2 linked regions of the Salipiger sp. CCB-MM3 genome follow. The protein of the gene in region 1 interacts with the protein of each later gene in a pairwise test. Links are inferred from orthologs where the notes say so. Each region holds a gene or a part of one and is shown on either strand. Other genes may lie near its edges.

Region 1 (7,970 bases):
TGCTGGCCATGACGCTTTTCGCCGTTGAGGACGCGCTGTTCAAATCCGTGACCCCCGGCCTGCCGCCGGGCGAGGCGACGGTGATCTTCGGCCTTACCGGCATGAGCCTTTACGTCGCCATGACCATGCGCGCGGGCGAGGCAGTGCTGCATCCGGCCATGTTCCGCTCGCAGCTGATGATCCGCACCTTCTTCGAGATCATGGGGCGGCTCTTCTTCGCGCTGTCGCTGGCCTTTACGCCGCTGTCGGTCACCTCTTCGATCCTGCAGGCCGCGCCGCTGGTGGTCACCGCCGGGGCCGCGCTGCTGCTCAAAGAGCCGGTTGGCCCGCGCCGCTGGGCCGCCATGGCGGTGGGCTTCATCGGCGTTCTGCTGATCGTGCGGCCCACCCCCGAGGCTTTCCGCCTCGACGCGCTGCTCTCGCTGGCGGCGATGTTCGGCTTTGCCATGCGCGATCTTTACACCCGTGCTGCGCCGCCCGCCGTCTCGGCCAAGCAACTGGGCGTGCTGGGCTTTGCGGTGGTCACCGTCGCGGGGCTGCTGCTGCTGCCCTTCGATCCGGCCCCGCCGCGCCTGCCGCAAACCTCCGAGATCTTGCGTCTGCTGGCCACCGGCGTGGTGGGCGTCACCGCCTATACCGCGCTGACCCGTGCGATGCGCACCGGCGAGGTCTCGGTGGTTGCGCCGTTCCGCTATTCCCGGCTGCTGGTGGCGCTGGTCTTTGCCTATTTGCTCTTCGGCGAGCGCCCGGATCTCTGGACGCTTGCAGGAGCACTGCTGATTGTCGTCTCGGGATGCTATACGTTGATCCGCAGCGGCCGCTCTGGCCCCGCGCCGCAAAAGCCTGTAAGGGCCTCTGATCGTCAGTAACGGATACGCCCCAATGACCACACGCGCCGGATTTGTCGCCCTGATCGGCGAGCCCAACGCGGGCAAGTCGACCCTCACCAACCGCATGGTGGGAGCCAAGGTCTCGATCGTCACCCACAAGGTGCAGACCACCCGCGCTCGCATTCGCGGCGTGGCCCTCGAAGGTGACAGCCAGCTTGTGTTCGTCGACACGCCGGGCCTGTTCAAACCGCGCCGTCGGCTCGACCGCGCCATGGTGGCGGCGGCATGGGGCGGCGCGTCGGATGCGGATGTGATCGTGCTGCTGATCGAGGCGCACCGCGGCATGACCGACGGGGTAAAGGCGATCCTCGAAGGTCTGCGCGACCTGCCGCAGGGGCGCACGGTGGCGCTGGCGATCAACAAGATCGACCGGGTGAAGGCCGAGGATCTGCTGGCGCTGACCCAGAAGATGAACGACGCCTACACATTCGCCGAGACCTTCATGATCTCTGCCGAGCGCGGCCATGGGGTCGACACGCTGCGCAAATGGCTGGCCGAACAGCTGCCCGAGAGCCCGTGGCTCTATCCCGAGGATCAGATCGCCGACCTGCCGATGCGCATGATCGCCGCCGAGATGACCCGCGAGAAGCTCACCCTGCGCCTGCATCAGGAACTGCCGTACCAGCTGACGGTCGAGACCGAGAACTGGGAAGAGCGCAAGGATGGCTCCGCCCGCATCGACCAGATGATCTATGTCACCCGCGACGGCCACAAGGGCATCGTGCTGGGCAAGAAGGGCGAGACGATCAAGGCCGTGTCGCAGGCTGCCCGCGCCGAGCTTGAAGAGTTCCTCGGCCGCAAGGTGCACCTTTTCCTGCAGGTGAAGGTCCGCGAGAACTGGCTCGAAGACGCCGAGCGCTATTCCGAGATGGGCCTCGATTTCAAGGACGGCAATGCCTGAGCCTCGGCTCGCCACGCATGTCTGGGTCGGGGGCTACCTGCGGCTTTTGTCGCTGCAGGACATCCCCGCCTATGTCACCGCCCATGGCGATGACACCGCGGGCGCGGTGATCGTCAAGCTCGCCACGCTCGACGGGCTGGCGGTGGCCTATTCCCGCGAATGGGACCTGATGACCGGCGCGCGCCGCTGGGCCGTGCTGGCCGAAGGGCCGGAATATGAGGTCGATGCGCGCGTGAGCAAACAGCGCGAGTTCGACCCCGATCTCTGGGTCATCGAGCTTGAGGACCGTCAGGGGCGCCATCTGCTCGATCAGATGGACGGCTGAGAAACCGCCCCAGCGCCACCATCCCCAGCCCGCCGAGCCAGAAGCTCAGCCCCAGCGCGACGCACCACAGCCCCACCCCCGGCCAGCCGACCTCATGCGGGTCGATGAAGAAATAGGGGTGCCGCCCGTCGAACTCGCCGCGGATCAGCGCGTAGCTGACATAGAGCAACGGCCAGAGCAGCCAGTACACCGCATGCCGCGGGGCCAGCCCGTCCTTGCGCGCCAGCATCAGCCACCAGACCACGACCGCGGTGGGCACGAAGGTGTGCACCGCCATGTCCGACCACCAGCGGATGCCATCGAGCGGGCGCGCCAGCAGCCCGTGGTAGACGATGGCGACGATGAGAATCCACAGCGTTACGGCGGCGGTCCACCACGGCCTTGGCCGGTGGCCACCAGCGATGGCGGCAAAAGTCACCGCGACCATGAGGTTCGTGAGGATGGTGAAATAGCGCCCCAGCCGCCAGAGCTCTTCCCAGACCTCGCGGTCTGGCCTGCGGTCCAGCCCCACATGCACCTGCAGCCACAGCGCGCCGAAGGCGAGCACGGCGATGAGCAGGGCAGTCAGGCGGCGTGTCTGGGTCATGGCATGTCTCCGGGGTCGTCCATGCTACTGCAAAGCGGGGATTATTGCGAGATCAAGCGAAGGCGCGTCACACCGAGGTGAAACCGGCGGAGGTTGGACACCGCAGAGGCCCTTGGCAGCCTAGGGCACAAATCCGAGGCTTTCGTGACAGCCCCCTCATCCCGCAGCACCGCGCCGAGGTATGCCGTGCCCCCTCTTGCCCCCACAGGGCCAAAGCCCGACAGTGCGCGCATGGAATGGCGCGACACCGGCATCCTTCTGACCTCGCGCAGGCACGGCGAAAGCTCGGCCATCCTCGAGGTCTTCACGCCAAATCACGGGCGGCACTTGGGTGTGCTGCGCGGTGGAGCCTCGCGCCGGATCGCGCCCAGCCTGCAGCCCGGCGCCCAGCTTGACCTGACGTGGAAGGCCCGGCTCGAGGATCACATGGGCGCCTTCACCGCCGAGCCGCAGCGCTCGCGCGCCGCCAATGCGCTGTCGGACCGCCTGTCGCTGGCCGGGCTCAACGCGGTCTGCGCGCTGCTCAGCTTCTCGCTGCCCGAGCGCGAGGCGCACCCCAAGCTCTATGCCCGCACCGAGCAGCTTCTGGATCTGCTGCCCGAGCGCGATCTCTGGCCGCTAGCCTATCTGCGTTGGGAAATGGCGTTACTCGACGAGATGGGTTTTGGCCTTGATCTGTCGGCCTGCGCGGTGCGCGGCACCAATGAAGAGCTGTGTTTCGTCTCGCCCCGCACCGGCCGCGCAGTCTCACGTCAGGCTGCGGGCAAATGGGCCGACCGGCTGCTGCCCCTGCCCGACATTCTCAAAGGCGAAGGCCCCGGCGGCGACGGCGAGGTCCTCGAAGCGCTGCGCACCACGGGCTTCTTTCTCGAAAGCCATATGGCCCCCACATTGCGCGACCGTCCGCTGCCGCAGGCCCGCGCCGCCTATGTCGAGCGATTTCGCCGCAGCACCGACGCGTGAGGCGTCTTTCCCCGCCCGATAAACCGCGCTACGTAAGGCGCATGCGCTGGAACCTGCCAAATATCCTCACCGCCCTTCGCCTGCTCGCCGCTCCCGGCGTGGCGGTGATGTTTCTTTATTTTTCGCGACCGCTGGCCGATTGGTTTGCGCTGCTGCTGTTTGTCGGCGCCGCGATCACCGATTGGTTCGACGGCTATCTCGCCCGGCTCTGGGGGCAGGAAAGCAAGATCGGCGCCATGCTCGATCCCATCGCTGACAAGGCGATGGTGGTGATCGCGCTGATGGTGATCGTCGGCTATTCGTCGATGTCGCCGTGGCTGGTGCTGCCCGCGACAATGATCCTCTTCCGCGAGGTCTTTGTCTCGGGGCTGCGCGAATATCTCGGCGATGTGGCGGGCACGCTGAAGGTGACCAAGCTGGCCAAGTGGAAAACCACCTTCCAGATGATCGCCATCGCCACCCTCTTTGCGCAGGGCGTGTTCGAGCATTACCTTGCTCTCAGCATCGAGGCGCTGGACGATCGCGTGGTGACCCGCGCGCTGGATGCTGGCGGCGCCGATCCGCATGGGCTGCGCTGGCAGGAGACCGGGATGATCTGGTCCGGCCACCTTGGCCTCACGCTGTTGTGGATCGCCGCCTCGCTGACGATGATCACCGGCTGGGACTATTTCACCAAGGCCCTGCCGCATCTGAAGGATGACCGCTGATGGACCTTCTGTATTTCGCATGGGTGCGCGAGCGCATCGGCCTGCCGAAAGAGCGGATCGAAACCGAAGCCGCCACAGTCAACGAGTTGATCGAGGAACTGCGCGGGCGCGAAGAGCGCTACGCCATGGCCTTTTCCGACCTTTCGGCGCTGCGCGTGGCGCTGGATCAGGAACTGTCGGAATTCGACGCCCCGCTTGCGGGCGTGCGCGAGGTGGCCTTCTTTCCGCCGATGACCGGGGGCTGAGCCCATGGCGATCCGCGTTTCCGTGCAGGAAGAGCCCTTTGATTTCGGGGCCGAGGCTGAGGGCTTCGCCGCGGGCCGCACCGACATGGGCGCCGTGGTGACCTTCACCGGCGTGGTGCGCGACGTGTCGGGCACGCTCGAGACCATGGAGATCGAGCATTATCCGGGCATGACCCAAAAAGCGCTGGAGAAAATCGCCGCCGAGGCGGAGGCGCGCTGGGATCTTGGCGAAGTACTGGTGATCCACCGCTATGGCCGCATGGGTCCGGGCGAGCGCATCATGATGGTCGCCACCGCCTCGAAGCACCGCGGCCATGCTTTCGAGGCCGCTGAGTATCTGATGGACTATCTCAAATCCCGCGCGCCCTTCTGGAAGAAGGAAAGCGGCGCGGAGGGCACCTCATGGGTCGCCGCCAAGGATGAGGACGAGGACGCGCTTTCGCGCTGGTAGGCGCCCCGCTAAGGCGAGGCTATCCTTCCGTCGCGCTTGAGAGATGGCGTGAGTGGTCATATGATCTGACCAATTCCCGCCTCTCAGGACCCTTCCGATGCCCTTTCGCCCCGTCCAGTCCGAGAAACTGTCCAGCGCCGTGGTGCGCCAGATCGAAGAGCTGATCCTGCGCGGCATCCTGCGCCCAGGCGAGCGCCTGCCTGCCGAGCGCGAACTGTCGGAACGGCTCGGCGTGTCGCGCCCCTCTCTGCGCGAGGCGGTGGCCGACCTGCAGGGCCGCGGCCTGCTGGAGACTCGCGCCGGTGCGGGCATTTTCGTCACCGAAGTGCTGGGGTCGGCTTTCTCGGACGCGCTGATCCAGCTTTTCGAAAAGCACGACGAGGCGGTCTTTGACTATCTCAGCTTCCGGCGCGACATGGAGGGGCTGGCGGCCGAGCGCGCGGCGCTGCACGGCACGCCATCGGACCTGAAGGTGATCGACGCGCTTTTCACCCGCATGGAAGCGGCGCATCAGAAGCGCAACCCCTCCGAGGAAGCGCGGCTCGATGCGGATTTCCACCTCGCGATCATCGAAGCCAGCCACAATGTCATCATGCTGCATATGATGCGCTCGATGTATCAGCTGCTGCGTGAGGGCGTGTTCTACAACCGCTCGATCATGTTCAAGCAACGCACCACGCGCGAGGCGCTGCTGGAGCAGCACCGGGCGATCAACGCGGCGCTGCAGGCGCGCGATGCCACGGCGGCCCGCGCGGCGGTGCAGGCGCATCTGGGGTATGTGGAGGCGGCGCTGGCCGCCGATCGCAAGGCGACACGCGACGAGGATGTGGCGCGGCAGCGCTATGACCGGGTGACCAGCCGAGGTTGAGTGGGGACACAGGGGGGCGCTGCCCCCCTCGCCCGTGCCGGGCTCACCCCCCGGCGTATTTTCAAAGAGAAGAAGATCAGCTGATCGGCGTCGGCGCCCCAGTGGCCATATTGGTGCCGATGTAGGGCTGTTTAGCGCCCTTCCAGCCGCCGAAGCCGCCCTCCATATGCGCCACGCGCGAGAAGCCCGCGGCGATGGCGGCGCGCGCCACTTTCTCGGACCGCACACCCGAGCCGCAGTGGAAGACGATGCGCTTGTCGCTCTGGCCCGGCAGCTTGTCGGCGCGGAAGAAGGCCATGGGCATCAAGAGCGCGCCTTCGATGTGCTCGAACATATATTCCTGCGGCGTGCGCACGTCGATCAGCACGATCTCGCCCTTGTCGAAGGCCTCGGCCACCTCGTCCACCGACCATGTTTCGAGCAGGGCGCTGCCCACTTCTTCGGTCTTCATGACGGGACTCCTTTCATATCGCGATTTCTGAACCTGTCCTGACAATTGGTCTTGCCCACGCCAATGACAAGGGGGGCGGCGCGAGCGCCGTAATAGACGCCCGATTTCCGGCGGCGCGCCGCGCAGGGATCAGGTAGAGTCGCGCCATGCTGTTTGCTCTTCCAGATCCCGACACGCTCTATCAGGCGCTGCTCGACCGGGACCCGTCGTTTGACGGGCGGGCCTACGTCGGCGTCGCCTCGACCGGCATCTTCTGCCGCCTGACCTGCCCGGCCCGAAAACCGCTGCGCGAGAACTGCAGCTTTTTCGAGACCGTGGGCGAATGCATCACCGCGGGCTTCCGCCCCTGCAAGCGCTGCCATCCGCTGGCGCCCATGGCCAAGGGTGATCCGGTTATTGCCAAGCTGCTGCAAGCGCTGGACGCGCGCCCCGCCTTCCGCTGGTCCGAGCCGGATCTGGTGGCCATGGGGCTTGATCCCTCGACCGTGCGCCGCGCCTTCAAGCGGCAGTTCGGCATGACCTTCCTCGAAATGGCCCGGCAGCGGCGGCTGCGCGAGGGGTTCACCGCGCTGGCCTCGGGCGCGCCGGTGATCGAGGCGCAGCTGGATGCCGGGTTCGAGAGCGCCTCGGCCTTCCGCGCGGGCTTTGCCAAGGCGCTTGGGGTGGCGCCGGGCGCCTTGAGGCCGGATGCCATGCTGCGCGCCGATTGGATCGAGACACCGCTGGGCGACATGGTCTCGGTCTGCTCCAAGAGCCATCTGCACCTGCTCGAATTCATGGACCGCAAGGCGCTGCCGCGCGAGCTGGAAAAGCTGCGCAAGGGCGCGGGCGGCGAGATCGGCGTGGGGCAGTTCGCGCCATCGGAGCAGATCCGCGATGAGCTGGCGCGGTTCTTCGCCGGGGAGAGCGCGCAGTTCGACACACCGCTGGCGCTGCATGGCTCGGAGTTCACCAAATCGGTCTGGCGCGCCCTGCGCGAGATCCCGGCGGGCGAGACACGCAGCTACGGCGCGCTGGCGCAGGCGCTGGGGCGGCCCACGGCCACGCGGGCGGTGGCGCAGGCCAATGGTGCCAACCAGATCGCGCTGGTGATCCCCTGCCACCGGGTGATCGGGGCCGACGGCTCGCTCACCGGCTATGGAGGCGGGCTTTGGCGCAAGCAACGGCTGCTGGAGATCGAGCGCGGCTACCTCGGCGGCTGAGGTCTTGCGCCCTGCCGCGGCGCGCAATACCTCTTCGCCATGCGCACTCTCGAGAACATCATCAGCGACCGCGGCTCCAAATATGCCGTCTCGGGCGGGCCCTGCGCCTCGGAGGAGGAGGCCAAGGCCTTCCTCAAAGAGTTGAAGCGCAACAAGAAGTTCGCCAAGGCCACGCATAACACATGGGGTCTGCTGACCGAGGACGCGCCGATCAAGAACGATGATGGCGAGAGCGGCGCGGGCATGGTGATCCTGCGCATGCTCGAGCGTGAGGGGCTGAAGGGCCACATCATCGTGGTGACCCGCTGGTACGGCGGCAAGCATCTGGGCGGCGATCGGTTCCGCCACGTGCAGGATGCGGTGCGCACCTATATCGAGAGC
Region 2 (16,603 bases), on another replicon or contig:
CGCGACTTCGTGCATTTCCTGCAGACCTATGAGGCCGCGACCTCGGTGCTCCGATCGCCCGAGGATTACGCCCGGCTGACCCGCGCCGTGCTAGAGGAATGCGCGCAGAACGGGGTGATCTACGCCGAGACCTTCATCTCGCCCGACTTTTGCGGCGGCGGCGATCTGGGCGCATGGCGCGAGTATCTGCACGCCATGCAGGAAGCGGCGGATGCAGCCGAGCGCGACATGGGCATCACCCTGCGCGGCATCGTCACCTGCGTGCGCCACTTCGGGCCGGAGGTTGCCAAGAAATCCGCGCTCTGCGCGGCCGAGACGGCGGGCGAGTGGATCACCGGCTTTGGCATGGGCGGCGACGAGAACAAAGGCGAGCAGCGCGACTTTGCCTATAGTTTCGACATGGCGCGCGAGGCGGGGCTGCGGCTCACCACCCACGCGGGCGAATGGCGCGGCCCGCAAGAGGTGCGCAACGCCATCGAGCATCTTGGGGTCGAGCGCATCGGCCATGGGGTGCGCGCCATCGAGGATCTGGCGCTGGTCGATTTGATCGCCGAAAAGGGCATCACGCTGGAGGTCTGCCCGGGCTCGAACGTCCAGCTTGGCGTTTACCCCAAGCTCTCGGCGCATCCGATCCAGAAGCTGCGCGCGCGCGGCGCCAAGGTGACCATTTCCACCGACGATCCACCCTTTTTTCATTCCACCATGGTGCAGGAGTATGAAAACCTTGCACGCACCTTCGGTTGGGAGGAAGAGGACTTCACCGAGATTGCCAAGACCTCTGCCAATGCGGCCTTCTGCTCGGCCGACACGCGCGAGGCGCTGCTGAAAAGACTGGAGAGCGCATGAAACACCTGACCGTTGTCGATCACCCGCTGGTGCAGCACAAACTGACCCTGATGCGCGAGAAGGATACGTCGACCGCCTCTTTCCGCCAGCTGCTGCGCGAGATTTCCCTGCTGCTGGCCTATGAGGTCACCCGCGAGCTGCCAGTGACCACCAAGCAGATCGAAACCCCGATGTGCGAGATGGCCGCCCCCACGATCGAGGGCAAGAAACTGGCGCTGGTGTCGATCCTGCGCGCCGGCAACGGCCTGCTCGACGGCATTCTCGAGCTGATCCCTGCGGCCCGCGTCGGCTTTGTCGGGCTCTACCGCGACGAGGAAACGCTCGAGCCGGTGCAATATTACTTCAAGGTGCCCAAGAACCTCGAAGACCGCACGGTGATCGCCGTCGATCCGATGCTGGCCACGGGCAATTCCTCGGTCGCCGCGATCGACCTTTTGAAGCAGGCGGGTGCCAAGAATGTCATCTTCCTGTGCCTTCTGGCCTCGCCCGAAGGCGTCAAGCGGATGGAAGAGGCGCATCCCGATGTGCCGATCATCACCGCGGCCTTGGACGAGAAGCTCAACGAGAAGGGCTATATCGTTCCGGGACTAGGGGATGCGGGCGATCGCATGTTCGGCACAAAATAAGCCCTCTCAACGCTTTACAGCTTTGGGGGCTTCATGCAAAGCTGAGGGGGTAGTTTCCGGGGGACGACATGCGTTTCAAAGTGCTGGCCAACATTCTGGCGGGTCCCGCCACCCTAGCTCTCAGCGCCCTGTCCGCCGCGCCCACGCTGGCGCAGCGGATCGATACCATCAGCGAGCCGGCGGAGGTGCCGCCGGCCAGCTATGAGGCCGCGCAATATGTGGACAGCAAGGGCTGTGTCTTCGTGCGCGCGGGCTTTGATGATGCGGTGATCTGGGTGCCACGGGTCAGCCGCGCTGGCGATCCGGTCTGCGGCTACGCGCCGAGCCTCGGGGCCAGCGCCCGCACCGCGACACGCACCGTCGAAGCGCCTGCAGCCCAATCGGCCCCCGAACCCGCGCCGGTCACAAAGCCTGCCGCAAAGCCGGTCGCGACGGCGGCTGCCCCGACCCCCGCTCCGGTCCGCACCACCCGCACCACCTCGGCGCAGCCCATGGCCACGGTCGCCTCGAAACCCGCCAGCGCCCCGGCTCCCGTGGTCAAGGCCCCGGCCTCGAAGCCGCCCGCCGCGCCCGCGCCGCGCGTGGTTGCCACCGTACCTGCGCCGAGCCGTGCTCCGGCGCCGGTGGCCCCCGGCAGCAAGCTGGTCGGCGGGGCCTGCCCGTCGGGCTTCTCGGGCGAGATCACAAGCAATGGACGGCGCGTGCGCTGTGGCCCGCAGACCGCACCCTATGTCACCGAGGTGCGCCGCGGCGAGGCGCCCGGACCGGGCAAGAACGTCTATTACAACCACGGCGGCGGCAGGGGCAGCTGGGAAGAGGGCGCTCTGATGGTGCCCGGCAGCACCCGCATCGTGCCGCGCCACGTCTATGAGGAAGGCCCGGCAGAGCGCACCGTGCTGCCCGCGGGCTACCGCCCGGCGTGGGAGGATGACCGGCTCAACCCTCATCGCGCGCTGCAGACCGTCGAGGGCTATTATGACAGCCAGCGCATCTGGACCCAGACCGTGCCGCGCGCCTCGACCGCCGGAACCCGCGTGACGGCGCGCGCGCCGCGCGTGCGCTTCGAAGGCGATCCCGATCTTGTTCTGGTGCAGGCCCCGCGCAGCAGCGGCGCAACCACACTCACCGCCGCAGCCTCCGACAGCGCTTCCGCGACTGCCGCGAGCCCCAAGTTTGTCGAGATCGGCGCCTTCACCACCGGCGACAAGGCCGCCGAGGCGCGCCGCCGCCTGCAGGCTGCTGGCCTGCCGGTGCAGATGCTCCAGCGCGGCTCGGACGAGATGCGCCGCCTGCGCGTCGGTCCCTACAGCGATGCCCGCGCCGCCAGCCGCGCGCTGGCGCAAGTCCACGCCACCGGCTACCGCGAGGCCTATCTGCGCTGAGCCCCGCCTCTTCTTCTCTTTAAAAATACGCAAAAAGACCCGCCGGGGATCCCTGCCCAAGCGCCGGAGGGAACAGCGCCGCTTTGCCGCCTGCTCAGCCGCCGCAGATGCCCTGCAGGCGCACCCAGTCGGCGTCGCTGACCACTGGCGCGCTGCCTTCCTTGGCGCGCGGATCGGCCTCGACCAGCCCCAGAACGCTCTCGCCGGTGATGTCCTGCGCATAGGCGTAGGGCGAGCTGCGCAGCTCGATCTTCGCGAAGCCGTCGAGCAGCACGTTTTGCGGCAGCGGGGCGTGCGGGCGGGTCAGCAGGTCTTCGGCGTAGCTTTCCAGCGCGCCTTCGGGCATCGAGCCGGTGGTTAGCAGGCGCAGGCTCGGCCAGAGCCCGGCGTGACCCAGCAATTCACCCAGCGGATCGGTCTGCTTGGCGCGCAGCGACTCGGCGAGGATATAGCCCGCCGCCACGTCCGGGTCCTCATAGTCTTCGAGCAGACTGCCAGAGACGAGGATCAGCCCGCCGGGCAGATGCGCCGTGTCGCGCACACCGTCGCGCAGCACCACCAGATCGTTGCGGCGGGCATCTCCCAGCACGCGTGCGGCCAGATGGCGCAGCGGGCGCGCCGCCTCGGCGCTGGTGCAGGGGCGGCCCGAGACGCGGGCGATCTGCGTCAGCAGCGCCTGACCGATCTCGACCCGCTTGGCGCGGGGCACCACGCGTTCGGCATGGTTGAGCAAAGCGCCGGGCAGCCACAGCAGCGCACCGGCCAGCACCAGAACCGCCACGCCGCCGATCAACCGCAGCCGCAGCTTGCCGGGTTTCGGGCGGCGCCGTTCGATGTCACGCAGCACCCGGTCGATGGCGTCAATCATCGTCGCCTCGTCCTCGGCCAGCTCCAGCGTCTCGCCGGGATCGCCATCGGGGTGGTAGAGCGCCGGAGAGCGGCCCTTGTTGGCGCGCACCACAGCGGCCATCGACCAATGCGACAGCGCCCGCCCGGAGATATCCGACACGGTCAGCGTGGCATCGCCCATCGACAGGATCACCTCGCGCCGCTGAGCCTCTGGCTCGGGCCGCCAAAGCGCGGTGGCTTCGAGGCGTTGATACTCCTTGAGGGCGGTCATGCGTGGGGCGGTCTCGGGCGCGGTCTTCTCAAAAGGTTTTTCTCGCGGGCTTTCTCTGGGCCGTCTCGGGGCTGCTCAGCCTCGGGTTCGCATCTGATTACCAAGCTCCCCGCTCAGGGGCAATCGCCTGCGCGCGCCAAGGCCTTCGCAAGCGCAGGCGGCGCGGCCACGGTGGCGAAAAAGACGCGCTGTGAGGGGCGCTTGCGAATGGTCCTGCGCGGCGGGCGGCGCTAGGGTCGGGGCATGATCATCTCGCGTGGCCGTGGCTATATTTTCGTGCATATCCCCAAGACCGGGGGCACCTCTCTGGCGCGGGCGCTGGAGGCGCGGGCGCATCGCGACGATATCCTGATCGGCGACACGCCGAAGGCGCAGAAACGCCGCGGGCGGCTGCGCGGGCTGGTGGCGCGCGGGCGGCTCTGGAAGCATTCCACGCTGGCCGATATCGACGGCATCGTGACCCCGGAAGAGATCGCCCAGATGCGGCGCGTTGCGCTGGTGCGCAATCCGTGGGACCGGATGGTGAGCTATTATCACTGGCTGCAGACGCAGGCGTTCGCGCATCCGGCGGTGGCGCTGGCGCAGGGCTTGGACTTCCCGGCGTTCCTGCTGCATCCGCAGACCAGCGCCAGCCTGCGCGGCTGGCCCAGCTCGCGCTATCTGCGCGACGCGGCGGGCACCGATCGCGGCGATATCTGGATACGGCTGGAGCATCTTGGCGAGGACCTCGCGCCCTTCGAGGCGCATCTGGGCTTCGCGCTCGATCTGCCGTGGGACAATGCCTCGGACCGGCGGCGCGACTATCGCGGTTACTACTCGGATCAGCTGGCGCAGCATGTTGCGGAAAGCTGTGCCGAAGACATCGCGCGCTTTGGCTATCGCTTCGACTGACGGGGACCAAGCGATGGAATTTCGGCCAATCCGCCGCCTTCGAGAAAAATAATGTCCATTAATGGGCAGGGGGCGGTTTTGTTAACCTTTTCTTAATTCCGGCAGGATTTGACTGGCCACGTGGCCCGGAGCGGAAGCATGTATGGGCCGCGCCAGAGGGTGGGTCTTACTGACGGTCGTTTCCGTTTTCTGTATGCTGGCAAGCATTTGATCGCAGTATTCCCGGCCCGCCCTCTGGTTTTTTTTGGCCCGCGTCCGGCTTTAGCGGATCGGGTCGAGCAAAGCGTCCTTCAGGCTGCAATCCTTAACGACATCGCGGCCGCAGGGCACGGGATCGAGGTCTTTTGACAGGCACAGCCGCGCTTCTTGGATGCGCCCCGCTTGGCAGGTGATGGTCAGCATGTCGGGCTCCAGCCCCGGGTTGGCCTTCAGGAATGCCTCTTCGATCACCTGCGCGGGCAGGGTGACCGGATCTTCCAGACGCCGCAGAACCTCGGGACGTTTGACCGCCTCATAAGCGCGGCGGGCGAGGGCGAAATACGCCTCGGCGGGCAGCCCGGCGCAGGACCCGTGCTTTTTCCACTGGTACCAAGCCAGACCGGGCGTGCCCATGATGTCGGCCATGGCAGCGGTCTCGGCGCGGCTCGGGGCGCGCACCGATGTGTCGCAATAAGAGGGGTAGCCGCGCTCGTATTGCGGCCAGAGCCCGTGCAGCACCCAGCCAAGCGCGCGGTCGCATTGCGGTGAGTTGCGCGCTTCGCCCTCGAGCGCGCACCACGTCGGCGACCAGCTCAGCGACAGCACGTAATAGTCGAAACGGCCCGCGCGTTCGCCATCCGCACGGGCGGGGCTGGCGGCTCCGGCGAGAACGGCACAGGCGAGCAGGATCAGCAGGGCACGCATTTTCTCTTTCCTCTTGGGTTGCGCGCGACTATATAGGCCCGAAGTTCCCCGACAACGGAAACCCGTCCTGGAGAAGTAATCCGGGACCTCCCGAGGCCAACGCCTTGGGGGAGGGGAGAAGATTTACGTAGGAGATGACCCATGGCAAAACTGCTGCATCCCAAGGCGACCGCTGTCTGGCTCGTCGACAACACCACCCTGACTTTCAAGCAGATTGCCGATTTCACCGGCATGCACGAACTGGAAATCCAAGGCATCGCCGACGGTGACGTGGCCGGCGGCGTGAAGGGCTTTGACCCGGTCGCCAACAACCAGATCGAGCAGATCGACATCGACAAAGCCGAGAAGAATCCGCTCGCCAAGCTGAAGCTGAAGTACAACCCCGCCGCTGTCGACGAAGACAAGCGCCGTGGCCCGCGCTACACCCCGCTGTCGAAGCGTCAGGACCGTCCGAACGCGATCCTGTGGCTGGTGAAGTTCCACCCCGAGCTGACCGACGGCCAGATCTCCAAGCTGGTGGGCACCACCAAGCCGACGATCCAGTCGATCCGCGAGCGCACTCACTGGAACATCCAGAACATGCAGCCGATCGACCCGGTTGCTCTGGGTCTGTGCCGCCAGTCCGAGCTTGATGCCGCCGTTGCCAAGGCCGCGAAGAACCGCGACGAGGTGATGACCGACGACGAGCGCCGCAAGCTGGTGTCGACCGAGCAGAGCCTCGGCATGGACGCCGAGCCGCGCCTGCCCTCGGCGATCGAAGGTCTCGAGACCTTCACGCTCTCCGATCCGCGCGGCGAGGACGACGAGGAAGAAGACAAGGGCCCGAGCGATTTCTCGGATGCCGACAGTTTCTTCAACCTGCCGTCGAACGATGACGACGACGAGGATGACAGCGAGGACCCGCGCGGCTGATCCGCGTCTCGCGAGGATTTTGAAAGGCCCGCCGCAAGTGATTGCGGCGGGCCTTTTCTTTTGCGGTGGTGGGCGGTCGCGCGGCCCTCACGGCAGCGATTGACGCCGCCTTGTCCGAGGCGTATCGCCCGCGGCGATGCACCCTTCAGAGGTGCAGCGTGTCGCCCGCCGCGTGGCCATTTCCGGCAAATGAGCGGGCCCCTTGGAACAGACAAGTGATGCTGGGAACCGCTTTTCCCTGTGGTGATCCCGCGGCCGAGCGCCGCGCGGGCTTTGCCGAGACACTCGCGCATCTCGGCGATATGGCCGGTGCGGTCGAGGTGCTGATGGGCGTGATGCAGATCGTGCCGGGCTGGGCTGCGGGCTGGTTCCGCCTGGGCGAATGGCTGGAAGGCTGCGGCGCTGTCGACGCGGCGGCGGAGGCCTCGGACTACGCGGTGGCACGGGTGCAGGACCGGGAAGGGGGCGCCGCCGAAGCCTTGGCGTAAGCACCCGGCGCGGCTCAGAAGCGATAGGTGAGCCGCGCGTTCAGCGCCTCGGTGCCGTCGAAGTCCGAGGCCGCCTCGATGCGCGCGCCAAAGCCGCAGCCGCCCTCGAAGCCAAGCCCGACGGCCACTTGATCCTCGCTCAGCAGATCGGTGGCGCCAAGGCTGCCGCCCGCGGCGAAATCGAGGTCTGGCTGGTCGCCGCCGTTCACCACATAGGCAGCGTAGGGGCGCAGCAGGCCGCCCTTGGCCCGCATCGGCGCGCCCATCTCAAGGCGCATCGAGGTGGCATAGGTGACGCGGTTCTCCACCTCTGCATCGATGTGGTGCAGCGTGTAATTGCCTGTGGCATGGCGCAGCACGTCGCCGGACACCACGAGGTCGATGCCGGTGCCCGGTGCTTCGCCCTGTTTCAGCATCGTCTCGCCGCGCAGGCTCAGCCCCAGCAGGCGGCCATTGTGGTCGGTGCTGCCGCTGACCGAGGACGGGCTGGACAGCTTGTTGTGCGTGCGCCCCATGTAGAGCGCCGCAGCATAGTAGACGCCATGCGTCGCCCCGGCATAGCCCGCACCAAGGAAATACGAACGGATGCGCGCCTCGCCAAGATCGCCATCCACCTCCGAAGCGCCCTGCGCGTAGCCCATGAAGGCCGACAGGCTGCTGCCGAACCCATAGCCCAGCACGGCGCCACGACTGTTGTAATCCGAGCCCTGCGCATCGTCGGGGTTGGTGCTGCCACCGGCGGCATAGCCCGAGGTGAACGCGCCGGGCTGCTGCGCATCGAGCGCGCTATGGCCGATGCCAAGGCCGATCTCGCGCGACAGCAGGTCCATCTGCGACAGCGAGGCGGTTTCCTGCGCCTGTGCGGCGGGCAGGGCGAGCATGAGGCTGGAGACGAAAGCGAGGGGAAGGGCGAGCGGGAGGGAGGATGCGCGGGTCATGGCAGCGCTGTAGCGCCAAAGCGGGCGCCCGCCCAGATGGCAGCTTTCACAGACGCGTTACGCTGGGGTGGGCAGGCACTCAGAGCTTGCGACGGGCGTTGAGCGCTGCGGTGATCGTGCCGTCGTCGAGATAATCGAGCTCGCCACCGATCGGCACGCCCTGCGCCAGCGAGCTGAGCGCGACGCGGGTCTCAAGCTGGTCGGCGATGTAATGGGCGGTGGTCTGTCCATCGACGGTGGCGTTGAGCGCGAGGATCACCTCGGTAATCCCTTCGCTCTCCACCCGCGCCACAAGCTGCGGGATGCGCAGCTCCTCGGGGCCGACGCGGTCGAGCGCCGAGAGCGTGCCACCCAGCACGTGATAGCGCCCCTTGAAGCTGCCGCCGCGCTCCATGGCCCAAAGATCGCCCACGTCCTCGACCACGCAAAGCTGGCCGTTGCCGCGGCGCTCGTCGGCGCAGATCGGGCAGATCTCTTCGGTGCCGACATTGCCGCAGTTGAGGCACTCGCGGGCGGTGGCGGCGACCCGGCTCATCAGCTCGGCCAGCGGCGTCAGCTGCAGCTCGCGTTTGCGGATGAGATGCAACACCGTGCGCCGCGCCGAACGCGGCCCGAGGCCTGGCAGGCGGGCCATCATCTCGATCAGCGCGTCGATCTCGCTGCGGTCGGGCATGGGGGAGGGACCTTCTGTGCCGCGGCCCGCATCTGATGGATATCGCAAAGCGCCTTGCGGCGCTCCACTCTGTCCGGCCAGACGCGGAGCCTGCGGCAGGCGCCTTAGAACGGCATCTTCATGTCGGCGGGCAGGCCCATCTCTTCGGTGAGCTTGCGCATCTCCTGCTCGGCGCGCTCCTGCGCCTTGGCTTGCGCGTCCTTGACCGCGGCAAGGATGAGGTCCTCGACCACTTCCTTGTCGTCGCTGTTGAAGATCGAGGGATCGATGTCGAGCCCCTTGAGCTCGCCCTTGGCGGTGGCGGTCGCCTTGACGAGGCCCGCGCCAGATTCGCCGGTGACCATCGTGGTGTGCAGGCCTTCCTGCAGCTCGGCCATCTTGCCCTGCATCTCCTGCGCGGCCTTCATCATCTTGGTCATATCGCCAAGACCGCCCAATCCTTTGAACATCTGATCTCTCCTGTCTGAGGCTTGGTTCTCTAGATACGGATGACACCGGCAGGCGACAAGGGCGGGGCTTGCGTATTTGCGGAACAATGAAGGGCGGGCGCGGGCTCGAGACATCGCGCCGTGAGTATTTGCGGAAAGATGAAAGCATCTTGGCAACCGGCGTGGCGGGCGCCGATCCTTACTTGCCGTCGCGGCCCGCGGCCTCGTCGAGCAGCCGGGTGAGCAGCAGCGCGGCGCCGCCGATCATCAGCGAGCGACCGAGCGAGTCGGTGACATTGGTGGGCGCGAAGGCGGCCACGTGATCACGACTGGTGAGCGCCGCGCGGCGGGCCTTCGAGCGGCGCGGCAGGTCGCCGAACTGGCGCGGCTCGGGCACATGGCCGATGCGCGGCTTGGCCTTCAGCAGAGCCGCGCCAATCGCCAGCAGGCCGCCGGCAAAGAGCATCGGGGCAAGGCGCTCGCGGCGGCTGGCGGGCAGCGCGTCGTTCACGCGCGCGCGTAGAGCGGGCAGGCTGGCCTTATGGGCGAGGTCAGTGGCTTTGCTGGTGTCGAAATTCATCGCGGGTCCTCCGGGTGTGACAAAGGTCAAACCCGGAAGCGCCGCGGATGTTCCCGGCTCAGTCTTCCTCGAAGGGATCCCATTCGTCCTCGACCTCGGGCAGAGCCTCGACGGCGGCCTGCTGCTGCTCGGCCTCCGGGGTGCGGATCTCGACGATTTTGGCCTTGGGGAAGGCGGCAATGGCGGCTTGCACCAGCGGGTGCTGCTCGGCCTCCGCGCGCAGCGCCAGCTCGGCGGCATCGCGTTTCTCGACAATGGTCGGCGTCTCGCAGCCATTGACCAGCGAGACCCCCCAGCGCGCCCCGGTGAAGCGCTGCAGCGCGGTGCCGAGCCGCTGCGCCAGATCGGGCGACGCCTTGGCGGCGGGGGTGAACTCGATGCGCCCCGGCTGATAGGCGGCAAGGCGCACGCCGCCCTCGACCTCGACCAGCAGCTTCACGTCGCGGTTGGCGCGGATCAGCTCGAGCACATGCTCGAAGGTGGGATAGCGGGCGAGTGCATTGTTCTGGGCCACGGCGGGGACGGCGTTGCCGTAACTCGTGCCAGACATGGCGCCGGACATCGCACCCGACATTGCGCCGGAAATCGCACTGGGGCCGGCGGGGCCGGGATGGGTGGGCTGCGCCGCGCTGCCATAGGCCTGCGTGCTGCCGCCCTGCGCGGGAGAGCCGCCCGCGGGCGCATGGGCATAGCCACCACCGCCGGGGCCCGGAGGCGGCGGCGGGGGCGTGTCCTGCAGCTTGCGCAGCAGTTCCTCGGGCGAAGGCAACTCGGCCACATGGGTCAGCCGGATCACCGCCATCTCGGCAGCCATCATCGCGTTGGGCGCCTGCGCCACCTCTTCGAGCGCTTTCAGCAGCATTTGCCACATGCGGGTGAGCGGGCGCATCCCGAGGTTTTGCGCCAGCGCCGCGCCGCGGGCGCGCTCGTCGGGGCCGACGGTGGGGTCCTCGGCGGCCTCGGGGGTGATCTTCACCACCGAGATCCAATGGGTCAGCTCTGCCAGATCGCGCAGCACCGCCATCGGGTCGGCGCCTTCGGCATATTGCTCGGACAGTTCGGTCAGCGCGCCCGGCGCGTCGCCATGCATGATCTTCTCGAAGAGATCCATCACGCGGCCACGGTCGGCGAGGCCGAGCATGGCGCGGACCTGATCGGCGGTGGTCTCGCCCGCGCCGTGGCTGATCGCCTGATCGAGCAGGGACGTGGCGTCGCGCGCCGAGCCTTCGGCGGCACGGGTGATCAGCGCCAGCGCATCATCGGTGATCTCGGCGCTTTCACGGCTGGCGATCTTGCGGAGCAGGTCGATCATCACCTCGGGCTCGATGCGGCGCAGATCGAACCGCTGGCAGCGCGAGAGCACCGTCACCGGCACCTTGCGGATCTCGGTGGTGGCGAAGATGAATTTCACATGCGCGGGCGGCTCTTCCAGCGTCTTGAGCAGCGCGTTGAACGCGCTGTTCGAGAGCATGTGCACCTCGTCGATAATGTAAATCTTGTAGCGCGCCGAGGCCGCCCGGTAGTGCACGCTGTCGATGATCTCGCGGATGTCGCCGACGCCGGTGTTGGAGGCCGCGTCCATCTCCAGCACGTCCACATGGCGGCCTTCCATGATCGCGCGGCAATGCTCGCACTGGCCGCAGGGCTCTGTGGTGGGGCCGCCGGTGCCGTCGGGGCCGACGCAGTTCATGCCCTTGGCGATGATCCGGGCGGTGGTGGTCTTCCCGGTGCCGCGGATGCCGGTCATGATGAAGGCCTGCGCGATGCGGTCGGCCTTGAAGGCGTTTTTCAGGGTGCGCACCATGGCATCCTGCCCGACGAGATCGGCAAAGGTCTCGGGGCGGTACTTGCGGGCGAGAACCTGATACTTGGGGCTGTCGTCAGTCATGGAATCCGTGGCGCTCCTTCGGTCGCGGCCAAGGTAAGGCGGGGGAGGGAGGAGGTAAAGCGGGCCGTCGGGGATGGGCGTCCACAAGGCCGCGATCCGTCGGACCCGCGCCACAGTTCCTTGCACAGTCCTTTGCCACCCAAACTTGCCGCCCGTAGTGCCCACTTCCCCAAACCCCACCGCTCTGCTATGACCGCGGCAGGCCCGCCGGCAGGGGGCCGCCCGGTCCGCGGAAAGCGCCCGCACCTGCCTTTGCGAGCCGATCTCAAATCATTCGGTTTCACTCCTGCCCGGACCAGCGGACCATCGGGCGATGACGGAGGACACCGGCATGCTCTTTCCCGACCCCTTTTCTGGGCCGACCCCATCCATCGACGATCTGCGCCGCGAGGCGCGCCGCCTGCATAAATCCTATGAAGCGGGCGACCGCGCCGCGCGCGAACGGTTGCGCGACGCACCGCCGCGCGGCGACGACCGGCTGCTCAAACGCGCCGATTTCCTGCAGGTCGTGGCGCGTGAGCGCGGCTTTGAAAGCTGGCCCAAGCTCAAGCTTGCGGCGGAAACCCAAGGGCTGGACCGCGCGGCGCGTATCCAGCGGCTGAAGATCGCGCTCTATCACGGGCAGATGCCGGTGGTGGAGAGGCTGTTGGCCGAGACGCCGGACCTTGCGGAGGGGCATTTCGGCCTGAAGTGCGCGCTGTGCGATCTGCCCTCTGTCGAGGCGGCACTGGCGGGGCGCCCGGACTTGGCGACCGCGCGTTTCGGTCCGCGCAGCGCGCTGCTGCATCTGGCCTTTTCACGCTGGCAGACGCGCCAGCCCGAGGCCAAGGCTGCCGCGCTGCAGATCGCCCGGCTGCTGGTCGCTCAGGGTGCCGATGTCAACGATGCCGAAGAAGTGCCGGGCGGCGCACGCCATTCGGCGCTCTACGGGGCGCTCTGCCACGGGCGGAACATCGAATTGGCGGGCTGGCTGCTGGAGCAGGGGGCCTCGGCCAATGATGGCGAGTCGCTCTATCACTCGGTGGAGCCGGGGGGCGGCGAAGGGCTGGCGCTGCTGCTGGACCATGGTGCCGATCCTCGGGGCACAAACGCGCTGCTGCGGGCGCTGGATTTTCACGACCACGGGGCGGTGCAGCTGTTGCTTGCGCATGGGGCCGACCCGAATGACACCGCCGCGCCGATCCCGGCCCTGCACCACGGCGCGCGGCGCGGCTGCGACCGCCGGATGATCGATCTGCTGCTGGAGGCGGGGGCCGATCCGGCGCGCGAGTGGCGCTGGAGCACGCCCTACGCCTATGCGCGGGTGATGGGCTGCGCGCCCTTGGCCGAGGCGCTGGAGGCGCGCGGGCTGCAAAGGCCGCTGTCTCGCGAAGAGGCGTTGATGGCTGAGGCGGCGCAGGGGCGCACCACCCCCGGTGCCTTCATCGACCCTGCCGCGCTGCCGCCCGCCTATGACGGGCTGATGCGCGATCTGGCGGACCGTCCGGAGCGGCTGGGACAGATCAAGGCGTTGGTTGCGCTTGGCCTGCCCTATGACGCGCCGGATGCGCTGGATGGTGTGCCGCCGGTTCAGGCCGCGGCATGGGGCGGTCACCCAGAGCTGCTTGGCTATTTCCTGTCGCTGCGGCCCGACCTCGGCCATGTGAACCACCACGGCGGCACGCTGCTCGGCGCGCTGCTGCATGGTGCGGACCATGCGCCGGAAGGGCCGGGACGGGATCACCTCGCCTGCCTGACGCTGCTGCTGGACCATGGCGTCGCGCTGCCGCGCAAGGCGCTGGCGATGGTCGGGCGGAGCGATCTGGCTGCGGCGCTGGCCGCGTGGGCCGAGGCGCATCCCGGGCAGCTCGTCTGAACTGAAAGGTCGGCCTTTAGGGCTCGCCATATGCGGGAAATTTGTTCCCTAAAGCCCCGGCAGCGCCTATCATCGGCGCTGCCGGCAGGCATTTTTTCATACAAGGAATTTTATCATGCGACTGAGAGGTGTGCGCCGCAGCAGCAATGTCGAAGACCGCCGCCGGTCCGGCGGCGGGCGCGTTGCCGTAGGCGGCGGGCTTGGCGGTATTGCGCTGCTCGTGGTTCTGGCGATCGGCTATTTCGCCGGTGTCGACGTCACGCCGCTGCTCAACGACAGCACGATGCAGACCTCGTCCGAACCGCGCGAGCTTACGCCGCAGGAACAGCTGGCCGGGGAGTTTGCCGCGCAGGTGCTCGCCACCACCGAGCAGGTCTGGGGACAGGTTCTGCCAGAGCAGGCGGGGATCGACTACCGCCCGCCGGTGTTGGTGCTGTTCTCGGGCCAGACCGCCTCGCCCTGCGGCGGTGCAAGCGGGGCCACCGGGCCGTTCTACTGCCCGCTGGATCAGCAGGCCTATCTCGACACCGAGTTTTTCGCCACGATGGAACAGCGGCTTGGCGCCGAGGGCGATTTCGCCGCCGCCTATGTGATCGCCCATGAGGTGGCGCACCATGTGCAGAACCTTCTGGGGATCCTGCCCGAGGTCGAAAAGCTGCGCCAACGGGCCAGTGAGGTGCAGGCCAAAGCGCTGACCGTGCGGCTGGAGTTGCAGGCCGACTGCCTGTCGGGGGTCTGGGGCAGCCATGTGGATGGCATCCTCGAGCCGGGCGACGTGGAGGAGGCGCTGAACGCCGCGCGGATGATCGGCGACGATCTGTTGCAGAAGCGCGCCGGGCGGGTGCCGCAGCCGCATACGTTCACCCATGGCACCAGCGCGCAGCGCTCGGGCTGGTTCGCGCGCGGCTATGAGGCCGGGAACATCGCGGCCTGCGACACATTCTCGAGCGATGACATCTGAGCCGATGATCATCTACGCGCTCCCGGTCTCGGAGGGCATCCTTGCCATCTCGCCGATGCCGGGGGCGGGGGGCAATTTGCCGGGGGATGTGGCGCATGTGACCGAATGGCGCCCGGCGATGGTGATCACCCTCGTCACCGAGGCCGAACTGCAGGCCGCGGGCGCGGGCCTGCTCGGCACGCAGGTGCAGGATCACGGCACGCGCTGGGTGCATCTGCCGATCCCCGACTTCGGCACGCCGCCCGAGGGCATGCGCGCCCGCTGGCCGGAGGTCAGCGCGCAGGTGCTGCGGGCGCTGGCGGGGGGCGGGCGCGTGCTGGTGCATTGCCGCGGTGGCTGCGGCCGCTCGGGGATGGTGGCGCTGCGGCTGATGATCGAGGCGGGCGAGGCCCCGGACGAGGCGCTGGCACGGCTGCGCCACCTGCGGCCCTGCGCGGTGGAGACCGAGGCGCAGATGGACTGGGCCATGCAGGCGCCGCGCGGCGCGGCGCTCTTCCTGCGCCATATGGACTGAAGCTGCAGAGCGCCGCTGCGCCAGCGCATTGCAACGCCGTCCGCGCCCGGCTACATCGCAGGTAAAGGAGCCAGCCCACGCCAGCCCGACCCTTCCCGGATCGTTCAGGAGATGGCGCATGGACCTCAGCCGCAGACGCTTTACCACATCATTGACCGCCCTTGCGGGGCTCGCTGCGACCCCCGCGCTGGCGCAGCGGCGGCAGCCCCCGGTCAGCTTTCCGCTTTTCGACGCGCCGCCAAACAGCCACGCGCTTGCACAATTTGACGTCACCGCCGAAGGGCTGGGATATCGCCTGTTCATCGCGGCGCCGCGCGGCGCGGCGCCCTCGGGTGGCTGGCCCTCGCTGTGGATGCTCGACGGCAACGCCGCCTTCAGCCGCTTGAGCGCGGCGCAGCTGACAGCGCATCCGGGGCTGGCGGTGGTCGGCATCGGATATCCCATCGAAGAAGGTTTCGACGGCGCGGCGCGCGCCCGGGACTACACGCCCACACCTCTCGAGACGCCAAAACATGGCCGCGGGCGAGATTGGGAGTTTGGCGGGCAGGCGGCGTTCCGCGCCCGCCTGCTGGGGCCGCTGGCCGCGGCGCTTGCGGCGCATGCCCCGCTCGATCCGGCGCGGCGCTCTTTGTGGGGGCACTCCTATGGCGGTGTTTTCGCGCTGGCGACGCTGCTGTCTGCGCCCGGGGCTTTCCGCGCCTACATGCCGATCAGCCCATCCACCGGCTTCGGCGGAGGCGCATTGCAGGCGATGGCCGCCGAGGCGCCGCAATTGGAGCGTGGCAGGGCGGAGGTTCTCATGATGCTCGGCGACAATGAGCACCGCTCGGGAACGCCCGATCTGCCCGAGCCGCGGCCCAATCCCGACACGATGGCGATGGCCGAGCGGTTGGCGCAGCGGCCCGACCTGCGCGTGCAACTGGAGGTGCTGAAAGGGCTGGGCCACGGCGCGACCTTCGCGGCGTCCTTCCCGCGCTGTTGCGCGCTGGCGGAGGCGTGAGCGGTCTTGCTCAGGGAAACACCAGATACCCTCCGCGCCCGCCGTCGAGCGTGAAGCTGGCACTGCTGCCGGTGCCTTCCTCGGGCGTGGCGAAGAGCGCGTTGCCCTGCGCCCCGTCGGTGCAGGCCAGCGCCGAGCCCATGCTCGGGAAGATCGCGGGCGGGCCGTCGAGTTGGCCGAGACAGGTGACGCGGGTCTCGGGCAGGGTCAGCAGCAGCACGTAATTCTCGCCGTCGGAACTGAGCACCTGCCCCAAGGCCGCGCCGCCGCCATTCATCTCGCCCACGCCCTGAAGGGCTTGGCCGGGCGCGGTACTCGGCGTCGCCACGGGGGCGCGCTCGACCATCGGCGGCTGCGTGACGCGGGAGGCGGTGGCGGGCGGCGCACTGACGACTGGCGCGCCGGGAGAGTTGCGGATCTGCCGGGTTCCGGCCGGGCTGCCCCGCTCGATGGTCATCACCGGCTCGCGCACCGATCCATCGGCGCCGGGCAGGTTGGCGCCAAGATCGAGCGACAGCCCAAAGCCCCCGCCATAGGCTGGGCCGTAGCCGCCGCCGGACCATCCGGGGCGCTGCGGCCAGTCGGGTCGGCCCGGGCG

Evidence for each region.
Region 2: the proteins of recO (region 1) and recR interact in binary tests that used the Escherichia coli proteins (3 or more experiments, as listed by UniProt). The link is inferred for Salipiger sp. CCB-MM3 from one-to-one orthologs.

The regions. Positions count from the first base shown.
Region 1 is NZ_CP014595.1:1,759,246-1,767,215, reverse strand. The notes cover bases 1,950-4,799. They hold recO (DNA repair protein RecO), read left to right. Parts: upstream 1,950-2,933; coding sequence 2,934-3,665; downstream 3,666-4,799. Other genes in these bases: AYJ57_RS08500 (molybdenum cofactor biosynthesis protein MoaE), read left to right, coding at 4,622-4,799; moaD (molybdopterin converting factor subunit 1), read left to right, coding at 4,372-4,617; pgsA (CDP-diacylglycerol--glycerol-3-phosphate 3-phosphatidyltransferase), read left to right, coding at 3,707-4,372; AYJ57_RS08520 (Pr6Pr family membrane protein), read right to left, coding at 2,061-2,702; AYJ57_RS08525 (DUF1491 family protein), read left to right, coding at 1,950-2,116. In the rest of the region: AYJ57_RS08535 (DMT family transporter), read left to right, coding at 1-869; GTPase Era, read left to right, coding at 883-1,791; more of AYJ57_RS08525, read left to right, coding at 1,784-1,949; more of AYJ57_RS08500, read left to right, coding at 4,800-5,068; AYJ57_RS08495 (FadR/GntR family transcriptional regulator), read left to right, coding at 5,166-5,936; AYJ57_RS08490 (rhodanese-like domain-containing protein), read right to left, coding at 6,013-6,387; AYJ57_RS08485 (bifunctional transcriptional activator/DNA repair enzyme AdaA), read left to right, coding at 6,534-7,589; AYJ57_RS08480 (YigZ family protein), read left to right, coding at 7,629-7,970. UniProt on the Escherichia coli protein: Involved in DNA repair and RecF pathway recombination.
Region 2 is NZ_CP014596.1:714,564-731,166, forward strand. Bases 6,983-9,741 are described here. They hold recR (recombination mediator RecR), read right to left. Parts: upstream 8,780-9,741; coding sequence 8,186-8,779; downstream 6,983-8,185. Other genes in these bases: AYJ57_RS17095 (hypothetical protein), read left to right, coding at 6,983-7,168; AYJ57_RS17100 (hypothetical protein), read right to left, coding at 7,183-8,106; AYJ57_RS17110 (YbaB/EbfC family nucleoid-associated protein), read right to left, coding at 8,884-9,228; AYJ57_RS17115 (hypothetical protein), read right to left, coding at 9,407-9,741. Outside these bases: AYJ57_RS17060 (adenosine deaminase), read left to right, coding at 1-846; upp (uracil phosphoribosyltransferase), read left to right, coding at 843-1,472; AYJ57_RS17070 (SPOR domain-containing protein), read left to right, coding at 1,541-2,854; AYJ57_RS17075 (hypothetical protein), read right to left, coding at 2,949-3,974; AYJ57_RS17080 (sulfotransferase family 2 domain-containing protein), read left to right, coding at 4,218-4,865; AYJ57_RS17085 (ribonuclease T2 family protein), read right to left, coding at 5,127-5,768; AYJ57_RS17090 (DUF1013 domain-containing protein), read left to right, coding at 5,910-6,680; more of AYJ57_RS17095, read left to right, coding at 6,899-6,982; more of AYJ57_RS17115, read right to left, coding at 9,742-9,787; AYJ57_RS17120 (DNA polymerase III subunit gamma/tau), read right to left, coding at 9,846-11,675; AYJ57_RS17125 (ankyrin repeat domain-containing protein), read left to right, coding at 11,989-13,530; ypfJ (KPN_02809 family neutral zinc metallopeptidase), read left to right, coding at 13,646-14,491; AYJ57_RS17135 (protein-tyrosine phosphatase family protein), read left to right, coding at 14,496-15,005; AYJ57_RS17140 (alpha/beta hydrolase), read left to right, coding at 15,124-16,005; AYJ57_RS17145 (hypothetical protein), read right to left, coding at 16,016-16,603. UniProt on the Escherichia coli protein: May play a role in DNA repair. It seems to be involved in an RecBC-independent recombinational process of DNA repair. It may act with RecF and RecO.